2 regions of the Polymorphospora sp. A560 genome follow, and region 2 is predicted to be linked to the other one. Evidence: riboswitches for the same ligand, from Rfam matches in the RefSeq annotation. Region 2 holds a riboswitch; the other holds the start of a gene.
What was found. A riboswitch is a leader RNA that binds a small molecule or an ion and turns the genes downstream of it on or off. The one in region 2 is predicted to bind cyclic di-AMP.

Region 1 (5,413 bases), 2.3 Mb from region 2:
TCCGCCGTCCCCGCCGTCGCCTGGGGCATCATCCTGGCCAACATCGTCCACGGCGTACCCCTGTCCGCCGACCACGAGTACACCGGCGACCTGCTCGCCGCCCTGCACCCGTACACCCTGCTCGGCGGCGCCACCTTCCTGGCCCTGTTCGCCACCCACGGCGCGCTGTTCCTCGCCCTGAAGACCACCGGCGACGTACGCGAGCGCGCCAACCAGCTCGCCGGCCGCCTCGGCATGGTGACGTTCCCGCTCACCGCGATCTTCCTGGCCTGGACGCTGAACATCCGGCAGAACACCGCCGCCGTCGCGCTCACCCTGCTCGCGATCCTCGCCCTGGTCGCCGGCCTGGCCGCCAACCGGGTACGGCGCGAGGGCTGGGCCTTCACCGGCACGACCGCCGCCACCGGCCTGCTCGTCGCCACCGCCTTCACCGCGATCTTCCCCGACGTGCTGCCGTCGACCACCGACCCGGCCGGCACGCTGACCACCACCAACGCCGCCGCCAGCGGCTACACGCTGGGCATCCTCACCTGGATCGCCGCGTTGTGCACCCCGGTCGTCCTGGCCTACCAGGGCTGGACGTACTGGGTCTTCCGGCGCCGGATCGGGGTGGCCAACATCCCACCGGACTGACCCCGCTCACCCGTGGCACCCGCCACGGGTGAGCGGCATCCACCGGGGCCTCAGCCCGCGTCGCGCAACTCCGCCAGCCGCGCCTCGATCTCCGCCAACTCCGACCGCAACCGCTCCGCCTGCTGCTCCGCCTCGGCCCGCTCGGCACTCACGATCTGCTCCACCGCCTCGTGCACACCCGGCACGTCGATCAACGCCACCATCTTCAACGCCTCCGCCGGCTTGATGACGTACGGCTTCGCCAACGCCTTGCTGCCCTGCGTCGCACCCACCGTCCACTCACCCTCGGCGTACGCCAGCGTCACCGTCAGCCCCGGCGCCGCCTTCGGCTTCGCCACCTTGGCCGCCTTCGCCGCCCGCCGCGCCGGCTTCGCCTCCACCTCCGGCTCCGACTCGGTCACCGGCTCCGGCCGCGGGGCCGGCACCGGCTGATCCAACTTGAACTCCGGCTCCGCCGGCGGCGCCGGCTCCACGGCCTCCACCTTCGGCTCCGCCGCCCGCCGGCCCGCCGGCACCCGCGGCGCGATCCCCAGATCCGCGGGGGAGAACGGCAGCTCGTCACGACCGAACCGGACCACCACCCACTCCTCGGAGACCGCCGGATCCGTCAGCGCCACCACCTGGCCGACCTGCCCCGCGATCTGCCCCGCCGACTCGGTGAACACCACCTTCGGCTTACGACCCGCCGCCAGCGAGTCACGGATGCCCTCCAGCTCCTCGGTCGACAACCCAGCGGTGCGCGTCGCCATCACAACCCTCTTTTCGTACGCATGTTTGATTGCAGCCTTCCTACCAGGCCACACCGACAACGTCGAGCACGACACCCCGGCCGCGTCAACCCGCCGCCGCCTCCCGCAGCACCGCCAACGCCCGGTCCGCGTGCGCCGTCATGCTCACCTCGCTGTGGATCGCCGCCAGCACCCGCCGATCCGTACCGACCACGAACGTCATCCGCCGCGTCGACAGCGCACCCAACGGCAACGCCCGCCGCACCCCGAACATCCGCGCCACCGACCCGTCGACGTCGGACAGCAGCGGATAACCGAACCCGTACCGGCCGGCGAACTCCCGCTGCCGCTCCACCGAATCCCGACTGACCCCCACCAACTTGGCCCCTACCTGCGAAAACTCGTCAGCCAGGTCCCGGAAATGACAGCTCTCCGCAGTACACCCCGGCGTCAGCGCCGCCGGATAGAAGAACACCACCACCGGCCCGTCCGCCAGCAGCACACTCAACCGCCGCGGCGTACCCGTCTCGTCCGGCAGTTCGAAGTCCTCGACCAGATCACCCTTGCCCAGACCGGCCACCACGCACCTCCACGTCGTCGACCGGCCCACCGTACGCCGGCCATCCACACCGGACGGCAGCGCGGTAGCGTCACCACCACGACCAGCCGAAAGAGGGGGAGTGGGCAGTGCCCGACACACCGGTAACCGTGGTAACCGGCGGCAGCCGCGGAATCGGCGCCGCCACCGTACGCCGGCTCGCCGCCGCCGGACACGACATCGCACTGTGCTACCGCGACGACACCGCCGCCGCCGAAACCGTCCTCGCCGACATCCACACCACCGGCCGACGCGGCATCGCCGTACGCGCCGACGTCACCGACCCCGACCAGGTCACCGACCTGTTCGACCAGACCGAGGCGAAACTGGGGACGGTCACCGGCCTGGTCAACAACGCCGGCGTCACCAGCCGCATCGGCCCACTCGTCGACCTCACCCCGCAAGACCTGCGCCACGTCATCGACGTCAACCTCGTCAGCGCCATCCTCTGCGCCCAACAGGCCGCCCGCCGCATGAACGCCGGCGGCGCCATCGTCAACGTCTCGTCCGCCGCCGCCACCCTCGGCTCACCCGGCGAATACATCCACTACGCCGCCGCCAAGGCCGGCGTCGACGCCCTCACCATCGGCCTGTCCAAAGAACTCGGCCCACGCGGCATCCGCGTCAACGGAGTCGCACCCGGCACCGTCTGGACCGACATCCACACCGTCTCCGGCGACCCCGACCGCCCCAACCGCATCGCCCGGCGCGCACCACTGGGCCGCGCCGGCGACGCACCCGAGATCGCCCACGCCATCGCCTGGCTGCTCAGCCCCGAGGCGTCGTACGCCACCGGCACCATCCTGCGCGTCGCCGGCGGACTCTGACCCACGAACAAGGGCCGGCCCACCAGGGCCGGCCCTTGTTCCGTACGTGTACCCGGTCAGTACGAGTAACCGCGCGACGCCATCCAGTGCGCCATCGTGATCGTGCTCATCCAGTAGCTCGCCGGACCGACACCACTGGGATCGGCGACCCGCACCTGCCGCCCCTCGTCGCCGTAACCGACGATCGTCACGTAGTGCCCACCGGGGAAGCTGCGCCAGAAGCCGTCGTTGTCCGTCGCCCCGCCGACGATGTTCGCCACCACCGGCCGCCCCTTGCCGACCGCCTCGACCACGTCCGCCTGCAGCCGGTCCATCTGCGCCGACGTCGCCTTCTGGCCGGGAATCTCCCGCACCCGGTAGGCGTCCCCGCCGACCACCTTGTTCAACACCCGCGCGATGTCGTGCGACGAGTTCGTCCCGGCGAACGTCGTACCCAGCTGCCCCGCCAGGTTGTCCTGGCTCGGCGTGTGCCCCTGCGCGCTCAGCGCGATACGGGTCGACGCCGGACCGCAGTAGTACGCGTTCGGCTGGTACTGGAAGTCGTACGACAGCGTCTTCTCCGCCGGCGCCTTCGGCGCGGCCTCCTTGGGTGCGGCCTCCTGCGGCGGCGCCGCCTGGGCCCGCTCCGGCGTCAGCGCCAACTGCACCACACCCGACTCGACCCCCGCGTTTGACTCCGCCCCGGTCGGGGTACCGGACGAAAGGCTGCCCGTCGTCGCGGCCACCGCCAGCACGGCGGCCGACGCCACGGCCACCGAACGGAAACGGTTGGGGATAACCCGACGGAACGGATTGTACGAACGAGAGTTTTCCACTTGAAGCTCCATTACCCGCCGACTGTCGTCGGCGTCCCAATCGAAAACGGCAGACGTCGACCAGACCGACGAATCGCGACCCACCCGGGACAGGACCCGCAAAACCGACGGCGGGCCGCAGACGGCACCGCCGCCACAACGGGAGACGCGAAACAGGAAAAGGACAGCCGGCAACGGCCGGCTCAGTCGATTCCGAACCGATCTGGTGTCGTGATCAGTGATCCGGCGTCAGCAAACAGCCAGGATCGTCGGTCCACGCGACAAACGGCCGCACGACAGGGAAATGGGGGATGTGCCAACCAGGCACGCTCGGTACCGCACGAACAGTCGTCTCCTTCCACAACCGCCTACCGGGTTAGCTGACGGATTCGGGCGGGAAAGGTCGCCCTACCGCAGGCATCGGCCCACGGATTCACCCCGATTGCTTGGGTCCCCGGCTCGTACGAATACGACTAAGCGGATCCGCTCCGGCGCCATCGGATGATGACCCAACAACCGGAACGGATTTCCCGACCGTACTGGCCGCCCTCCGCCGTGCCAAGACCCGGTTATCGCGCTGCGATCTATCGCACTCGCGTTCGCCGCACCCGGGCGAAGCCGGGCCGCAAGCGCCCAGCAAAGCCAAAACGGAACGGACGGTGTGTGCACCACCGAAACAACGGCGCCCCCGAGGCCCACCGTCGATACATCACCCGACCACGACGCCACCGAAAAGACGACCCCCATGCCCTCTCGGCCAAATCATCGGGTACGGGCAGCCAGGCCACCCGCCACGACACCAAAGGTGCCCCTGTGACGCCCGGCCACCAGTGGGAGAAAGCCGGCCGAACCACCCCGACCACGCTGGGCAACCCCACCACCGCCATGGCACCATCACGCACGTGACCAGCAACTCCGCCACGACGCAGCACCTGCGCGACCTCGCCCGCCTGCGCCGCGTCCGGGACCGGATCGACCGGGAGTACGCCCGGCCGCTGGACGTCGAGGCCCTCGCCCGCGGCGTGAACATGTCCGCCGGACACCTCAGCCGCCAGTTCCGGCTCGCCTACGGCGAGTCGCCCTACTCCTACCTGATGACCCGACGCATCGAACGCGCCATGGCCCTGCTCCGCCGCGGCGACCTCAGCGTCACCGAGGTCTGCTTCACCGTCGGCTGCGCCTCACTGGGCACCTTCAGCACCCGCTTCACCGAACTCGTCGGCGTCCCGCCCAGCGTCTACCGCCGCCAGGCCGGACACGCCACCGCGGGAATCCCGTCATGCGTCGCCAAACAGGTGACCAGACCGATCAGGAATCGAGAAGCAGCAGGCAACGGCCACAACTAGCGTGACCGGCATGGACATCACCATTCACCACACCTTCCTGCCGCAGACCGACCCCGACGCCGCCCTCGCCTTCTACCGCGACGCCCTCGGCTTCGAGGTCCGCAACGACGTCGGCTACAGCGGAATGCGCTGGATCACCGTCGGCCCCACCAACCAGCCCGGCACCTCCATCGTCCTGCACCCGCCGGCCGCCGACCCCGGCATCACCGACGACGAACGCCGCACCATCACCGAGATGATGGCCAAAGGCACCTACGCCAGCGTCGTCCTGGCCACCCACGACCTCGACAGCACCTTCGAACGCCTCCAGGCCAGCGACGCCGAGGTCGTCCAGGAGCCGACCCAGCAGCCGTACGGAATCCGCGACTGCGCCTTCCGCGACCCCGCCGGCAACATGGTCCGCATCCAGGAACTCGGCTGAACCCACGAAACGACCGATGACCGCCGACCCCCGCCCGGCGCCGCCACGACACCGAACACCGGCGCC
Region 2 (5,413 bases):
AGGTTCGTGCGGTCGGTCGCCGACGTCGACGGGGTGGTCGGCAGCAGCGCGACCGAGAAGTAGCCGCGACCGGCGAGGTTGGACCGGATCGTGGTGCCACTGACCGTCCAGGTCGAACCGGTCGGGCCGTACGCGACGTAGTCGTGGCCGCGCATCGAGAAGCCGACCCGGTTGCCGCTGTTGGACCAGACGGTGGGGGTGCCGGGGAAGCTGAGCTGGGCGTCGCCGCCGGTGACCTGGGCGTAGACGAACGGCAGGCCGTGACCGATGGTCGCCTTGAGCGTGCGGGCACCGTCCGACCAGTACGGCGTGACGGTCCAGTCGGTCCAGCCGTCGACCTTGGTGTCGGGGGAGTTCAGGCCGGCGACGCCGAGGGTGAACTCGCGGGTGTACGGGTAGTGGTACTCGCCGACGCCGGTCGCGCTGCCGGAGATCGCCGCCTCGGTGGTGTAGGAGACGCCGAGCCCGCCGGATTCCGGCTGGAACGACATCGGGTGGGCGTGCAGCGGCCCGGAGTGCTGACAGCTACCGATCTGCTGCTTGAACAGCAGCGACGACCACCAGTCGTTGGTCGGTACGGCACCGGCGGGAGCGTTGGCGGTGACGTACTGCCGCGGGTTGTTGGAGATGTTGCCGCAGGCGACCGGGGCGGGAGCACCGGCCGGGCGGCTGGTGGCGTAGCTGCCGGCGCCGATCGTGGCGGCGTCGGCGCTGCGCAGCATGGTGAACGACAGGCCGGTGGCGGCCAGCGTGACGGTGAGGGCGGCGGCGATGCCGCGCCATCGGGCGGCGGGACGGCCGGCCCGGGCACGCACGCCGCGGCGGTGGCCGCCGCCGGGCGTGTCGTGACGGACGGTCGGGCTCATGGTGCCTCCGGAGGTGGGACGCAACGGGGATCGAATTTCGAACGCATTAACTGACCGTTGCATGGAGGTGACCAGAGGGCAGGGTCGTCTGTCAATGTCCAGGGGTCATGTTTAACGGATTTCTAAGCCGGACTTGGGGCTCGGTTGACAGCATCGGCCGGAGCGGATATAACTCTGCTCAGAGAGCGCTCTCACAAACCCTCCGAGCGCTGCTGACCAGAGGACTCCGGGTGGTCGACGGGGTTCATGAAGGTTTGTGTAAGAGCGCTCTCTGCAACGGTGGTCGTACGTCGCGTCACGCCCTGGAAAGGAAAGCCGGCGGCCCGGGTCGAGCTTTGTCCGGGGGGATCGTTAATTGTTAACGCATCGCCATTGCCCGCGAACTGAAAAGCCGCCGGTCAGGCCGGCGGGCCGAACGCCGTCGCGACGCGTACGGCGACGTCGCGGACCCCGGTGAACCGTCGGGCCTGCGCCATCCGGCCCATCAGCCGGGCGGTCCGGGCCAGCCGCTGCGTCGGCCGGCGCCGCTCCCGGTCGTACGCCGCCAGGGCGGCCCGCACGTCGTCGGTCCCGGCCAGCCGGTCGGCGATCGTCACCCCGTCGATGAGCGCCTCGCAGGCCCCGCGCCCGAGGTCCGGGGTCATCGCATGGGCCGCGTCACCGATCAGCGCCACCGTGCCGTCGACGTACGTCCGCAGTGGACGGTCGAGGTCGTAGAGGTCGTGGCGGAGCATCTCGTCCGGCGAGACGGTGTCGAGGACCCGCCGTACCCCCTCGTGCCACCCGGCGAACGTGGTCCGCAGCGCCGCCAGATCCCCCTCCGGAAAGCGGGTGCCCTCCGGGGTGAGCAGCGTCGCATACCAGTTGGTCCGGCCGTCCTCGCGCGGCGTGGTGCCGAACCGCCGGCCCGGCCCCCACGTCTCGGTCAGCGCCTCGACCGTCCCGTCGACCGTGCCGCGCCAGGCGGTCGCGCCCACGTAGCGCGGGCGGCTCGCCGGCCCGAACAGCGTGGTACGCGTCTGGCTGAAGATGCCGTCGGCGACCACGACCACGTCGTGGGTGGCGCGCAGCGTCGCCAGGTCCCGTCGCCCGTTCCCGTTCGTCACCGCGGTGCCCAGCTCGACGATTCCGGCCGGCAGCGCGTCGGTGAGCAGGCCGACCAGGGCCGGGCGGGAGATCAGGTGGACGGTGTCGCCACTGCGCCGGACCATGGCGGCCGTGTCGATGTGGCCGATCGTGCTGCCGTCCGGCCGCCGCAGCGACCCGCCGCGCTGTGGGGCGCCGATCTCGCGTACCCGGGACCCGAGCCCCAGGGCGTCCAGCGCACGCAGGGCCTGCGGCCACATGCCGAGCGCGGTGCCGGCCGGGTCCCGGTGCGGCGAGCGCTCGAAGACCCGTACGGCCCACCCGGCGCGGTGCAGCCGGATCGCCGTGGCGAGGCCGCCGATGCCGCCGCCGATGATCGCTGCCGACCGTGTCGTGCCATCCCGCTCGCTCATGTCGCCACCGTACTACGGATGTAGTTGCTGGTACTACGGGTGTAGTTGTTAGGGTGAGCACATGCCGAGCAGGCAGGACCAACTACTGGATGCCGCGATCGAGGTGCTGGGCACCGGCGGCCCACGCAACCTCACCCACCGGGCCGTCGATTCCCGGGCCGGACTCCCCGCCGGCTCCGCCTCCAACCACTTCCGCACCCGCGAGGCGCTGCTCTCCGGCATCGTCACCCGGCTGGTCGAACTCGACCGCGTCGACTGGCAGGGGCTCGCCGCCACGGTCCGCCCACGCGACGCCGACGAGTTGGCCGGCGCCCTGGCCGACTTCGTCCGGTACGCCACCGGGCCCGGCCGGCACCGCACCCTCGCCCGCTACGCGCTCGGCCTCGAGGCCGCCGTACGCCCGGCGCTCCAGGCCGAACTGCGGCGCGGCCAGGAGGTGATCGTCGGATGGGGCGTGGTGTGGCTGCGCGACCTCGGCTCGACCGACCCGGCGCGGGACACCCGACTGGTCATGGACCACCTGGACGGCACCATGCTGCACCAACTGTCGATGCCGGTCGCCGACTTCGACCCCCGCCCCGGCATCCGGGCCGTGCTCGCCGGCGTACTCGGTCGTTGACGACGATGGCCGGGCGCCGGGTCCGGCGCTGACGACGATGGCCGGGCGCCCCTCGGGCGGCCCGGCCATCGGTCGCTTCGGCTAGTACACCGACAGGTGTACGTGGTTGGTGTGGTCGCTGGACGGGTCGCCGCCGCCCCGGTACGCCTTCCAGCCGCTGCCGGGCAGCCAGATCTGCTTGAACCAGATCACGTAGAGCACGCCGAGCCGGCTGGCGTTGTTGACGTAGTACGCGGCCAGGTTGTTGCCGTATGTGCGGTCGCCGCCGGTCGCCACGCCCCCGAACCCGCCCTTCTGGGCGGCGAAGTCGCAGGCCCGGCCCTTCGGGTGTTCACCGGAGCCACCGCTGCGGTAGCAGGAGACGTACCGGGTGAAGCCGGCCGCCTTGGCCTGGTTGAGCGCGTGCAGCGTGCGCGGGGTGATGCAGCCCGAGGTGGTCGGGTCGTTGATCGTGCACCCCTCGCTGGGCCACGAGCCGTTGGCGTTGCGCGGTGCCGGCTTCGCCGACGCAGACCCGGAACCCGACCCGGAGCCCGAGCCCTGCACCCCGGAGCTGGACTGGCCGCTGCCGGCCTCGGCCAGCGCCCGTTCGGCCTGCTTCTTGCGCTGCTCCATGGTGGCGAGCTGCTTCTTCTGCTCGCGGATCTCGTTGTCGATCGCCGCGCGGGCGCGGGTCTGGAGCTCCTGCGTCTCCTGGAGCAGCCGCAGCTGCCGGTCCTCGCTGGTGGCGAGGTTGCCCAGCGCCGTGGTCCGGTCGAGGAAGCCCTCCGGTGAGCTGGTGTTCAGCAGGGCGGCGATCGGGCCGATGCGACCGGTGCGGTAGGCCCGCGAGGCCAGCTCGCCGACCGCCTGGCTGCGTACGGTCAGCTCCTCGCCGATGGTCTTCAGCCGGGCGTCGAGTTCCTTCTGGCGCGTGGTGGAGTTGTCGAGCGCCGCCTTGGCGTCGACGTATCCCTTGGTGGCGGCGTCGAGCTGGTCGCGCAGCTTCTTGGTGCCGCCCTCGTCGATGTCGCCCGGCGCGAGTGCCTGCCGGGCCGGGACGCTGCCGACCGGCGCGGCGGTCGCCGGTGCCGCGCCGAACGCGACGGCGACGGCCAGCAGCGCGGCCAGGAGTCCTTTTTCTCTCAACCTCACGAACAGTCCTTCCGTCAGCCGCCGACCGGGTTAGCTGACGGGTTCGGGACGGAAGATCCCTACCGCTGTCGCGGATGCACCCCGAGTAACGATGGTTCCCCGGCTCGCCAAGGCGATTAGGCGACGGCCGCCGCAGGCACCGAGGGGCGCCGCCCGGCGGAGGCCGCGGCCGAGCCTACCGGTAGCCGTCCGGCGGGCGGGGGACAGCAAGTGCGGTGATCCACTGATATTTCAGGACAAAGCTGGCCGACAGTATCAGGCAGGTCACGAAACTTAAGTCGCAGCTAAGGTCACCAGTGCGCCGGGCCGCAATCGCCCTTCGACGCAGCGGGTTCGACCTGCAACGTGGCGTGTTCGATGTGGAAGTCGTCGTGCAACGCCTCCCGCGCGGCGGCCAGCACCGCGCCGACCTCGGCGGCCGGGTCGACCGTCAGGTGCGCCGAGGCGACATCCATGCCCGAGGTCAGTGTCCACACGTGCAGGTCGTGCACGTCCGACACCCCCGGTACGGCCGCCAGCCGGGCCTGCACCGCCGGCACGTCGAGGTGCTCCGGGGCGGCCTGGACCAGGATCCGTACCGCCGCCCGGGCCAGCTTCCAGGTGCGCGGCAGGATGAACAGGCCCACCGCGACCGCCACCACCGGGTCGACCCAGTACCAGTCGGTCAGCGTGATCAGCCCGGCGGCCACGATGACCCCGACCGAGCCGAACAGGTCGCCGAGCACCTCCAGGTAGGCCCCGCGCACGTTGATGCTCTCCTGCGCGCCCGCGCGCAGCAGCATGAACGCGACGATGTTGGCGATCAGGCCGAGTACGGCGACCAGCATCATCGGCCCGGCCAGCACGTGCGGCGGATCGTCGAACCGGCGTACCGCCTCGATCAGCACGTAGATCGCGACCCCGAAGAGCAGCACGGCGTTGGCCAGCGCGGCGAGCACCTCGAGCCGGTAGAGGCCGAAGGTCCGCTGCGGGTCGCCGGCCGCCCGGCGGGCCGCCGTGATCGCGGCGAGGGCCATCCCGATCCCGAGTACGTCGGTGAACATGTGCCCGGCGTCGGAGAGCAGCGCCAGCGAGCCCGTGATCAGGGCGGCGACCGCCTCGACCACCATGAAGACGGCGATCAGGAAGAAGGCGGCCCACAGCCGTCCCCGGTGCTTCTCGCCGGCCCGCTTCGCCTGCGCGCCGTGGTCGTGCCCGTGTCCCACGCGCTCCGCCCTCCGTCCGGTGGCCACCCCGGCGGCGGCCCGATCCAATGTATGTTCACATCGCTATGTATGCAAACATTGCACTGGTAA

Region 1: it holds a riboswitch for cyclic di-AMP, as region 2 does, so the genes downstream of both, QCD66_RS18125 (C39 family peptidase) here and QCD66_RS08255 (coiled-coil domain-containing protein) in region 2, are expected to answer to the same signal.

Annotation. Positions count from the first base shown of each region.
Region 1 is NZ_CP122282.1:4,057,744-4,063,156, forward strand. Features, by position in the region: gene cydB (cytochrome d ubiquinol oxidase subunit II) at 1-633, shown strand, start outside; gene QCD66_RS18110 (hypothetical protein) at 684-1,382, opposite strand; gene QCD66_RS18115 (peroxiredoxin) at 1,468-1,941, opposite strand; gene QCD66_RS18120 (SDR family NAD(P)-dependent oxidoreductase) at 2,049-2,786, shown strand; gene QCD66_RS18125 (C39 family peptidase) at 2,843-3,541, opposite strand; cyclic di-AMP (ydaO/yuaA leader) riboswitch at 3,931-4,070, opposite strand; gene QCD66_RS18130 (helix-turn-helix transcriptional regulator) at 4,483-4,926, shown strand; gene QCD66_RS18135 (VOC family protein) at 4,937-5,347, shown strand.
Region 2 is NZ_CP122282.1:1,795,531-1,800,943, forward strand. Features, by position in the region: gene QCD66_RS08240 (glycosyl hydrolase) at 1-866, opposite strand, end outside; gene QCD66_RS08245 (FAD-dependent monooxygenase) at 1,265-2,365, opposite strand; gene QCD66_RS08250 (TetR/AcrR family transcriptional regulator) at 2,427-2,984, shown strand; gene QCD66_RS08255 (coiled-coil domain-containing protein) at 3,066-4,118, opposite strand; cyclic di-AMP (ydaO/yuaA leader) riboswitch at 4,122-4,251, opposite strand; gene QCD66_RS08260 (cation diffusion facilitator family transporter) at 4,409-5,323, opposite strand.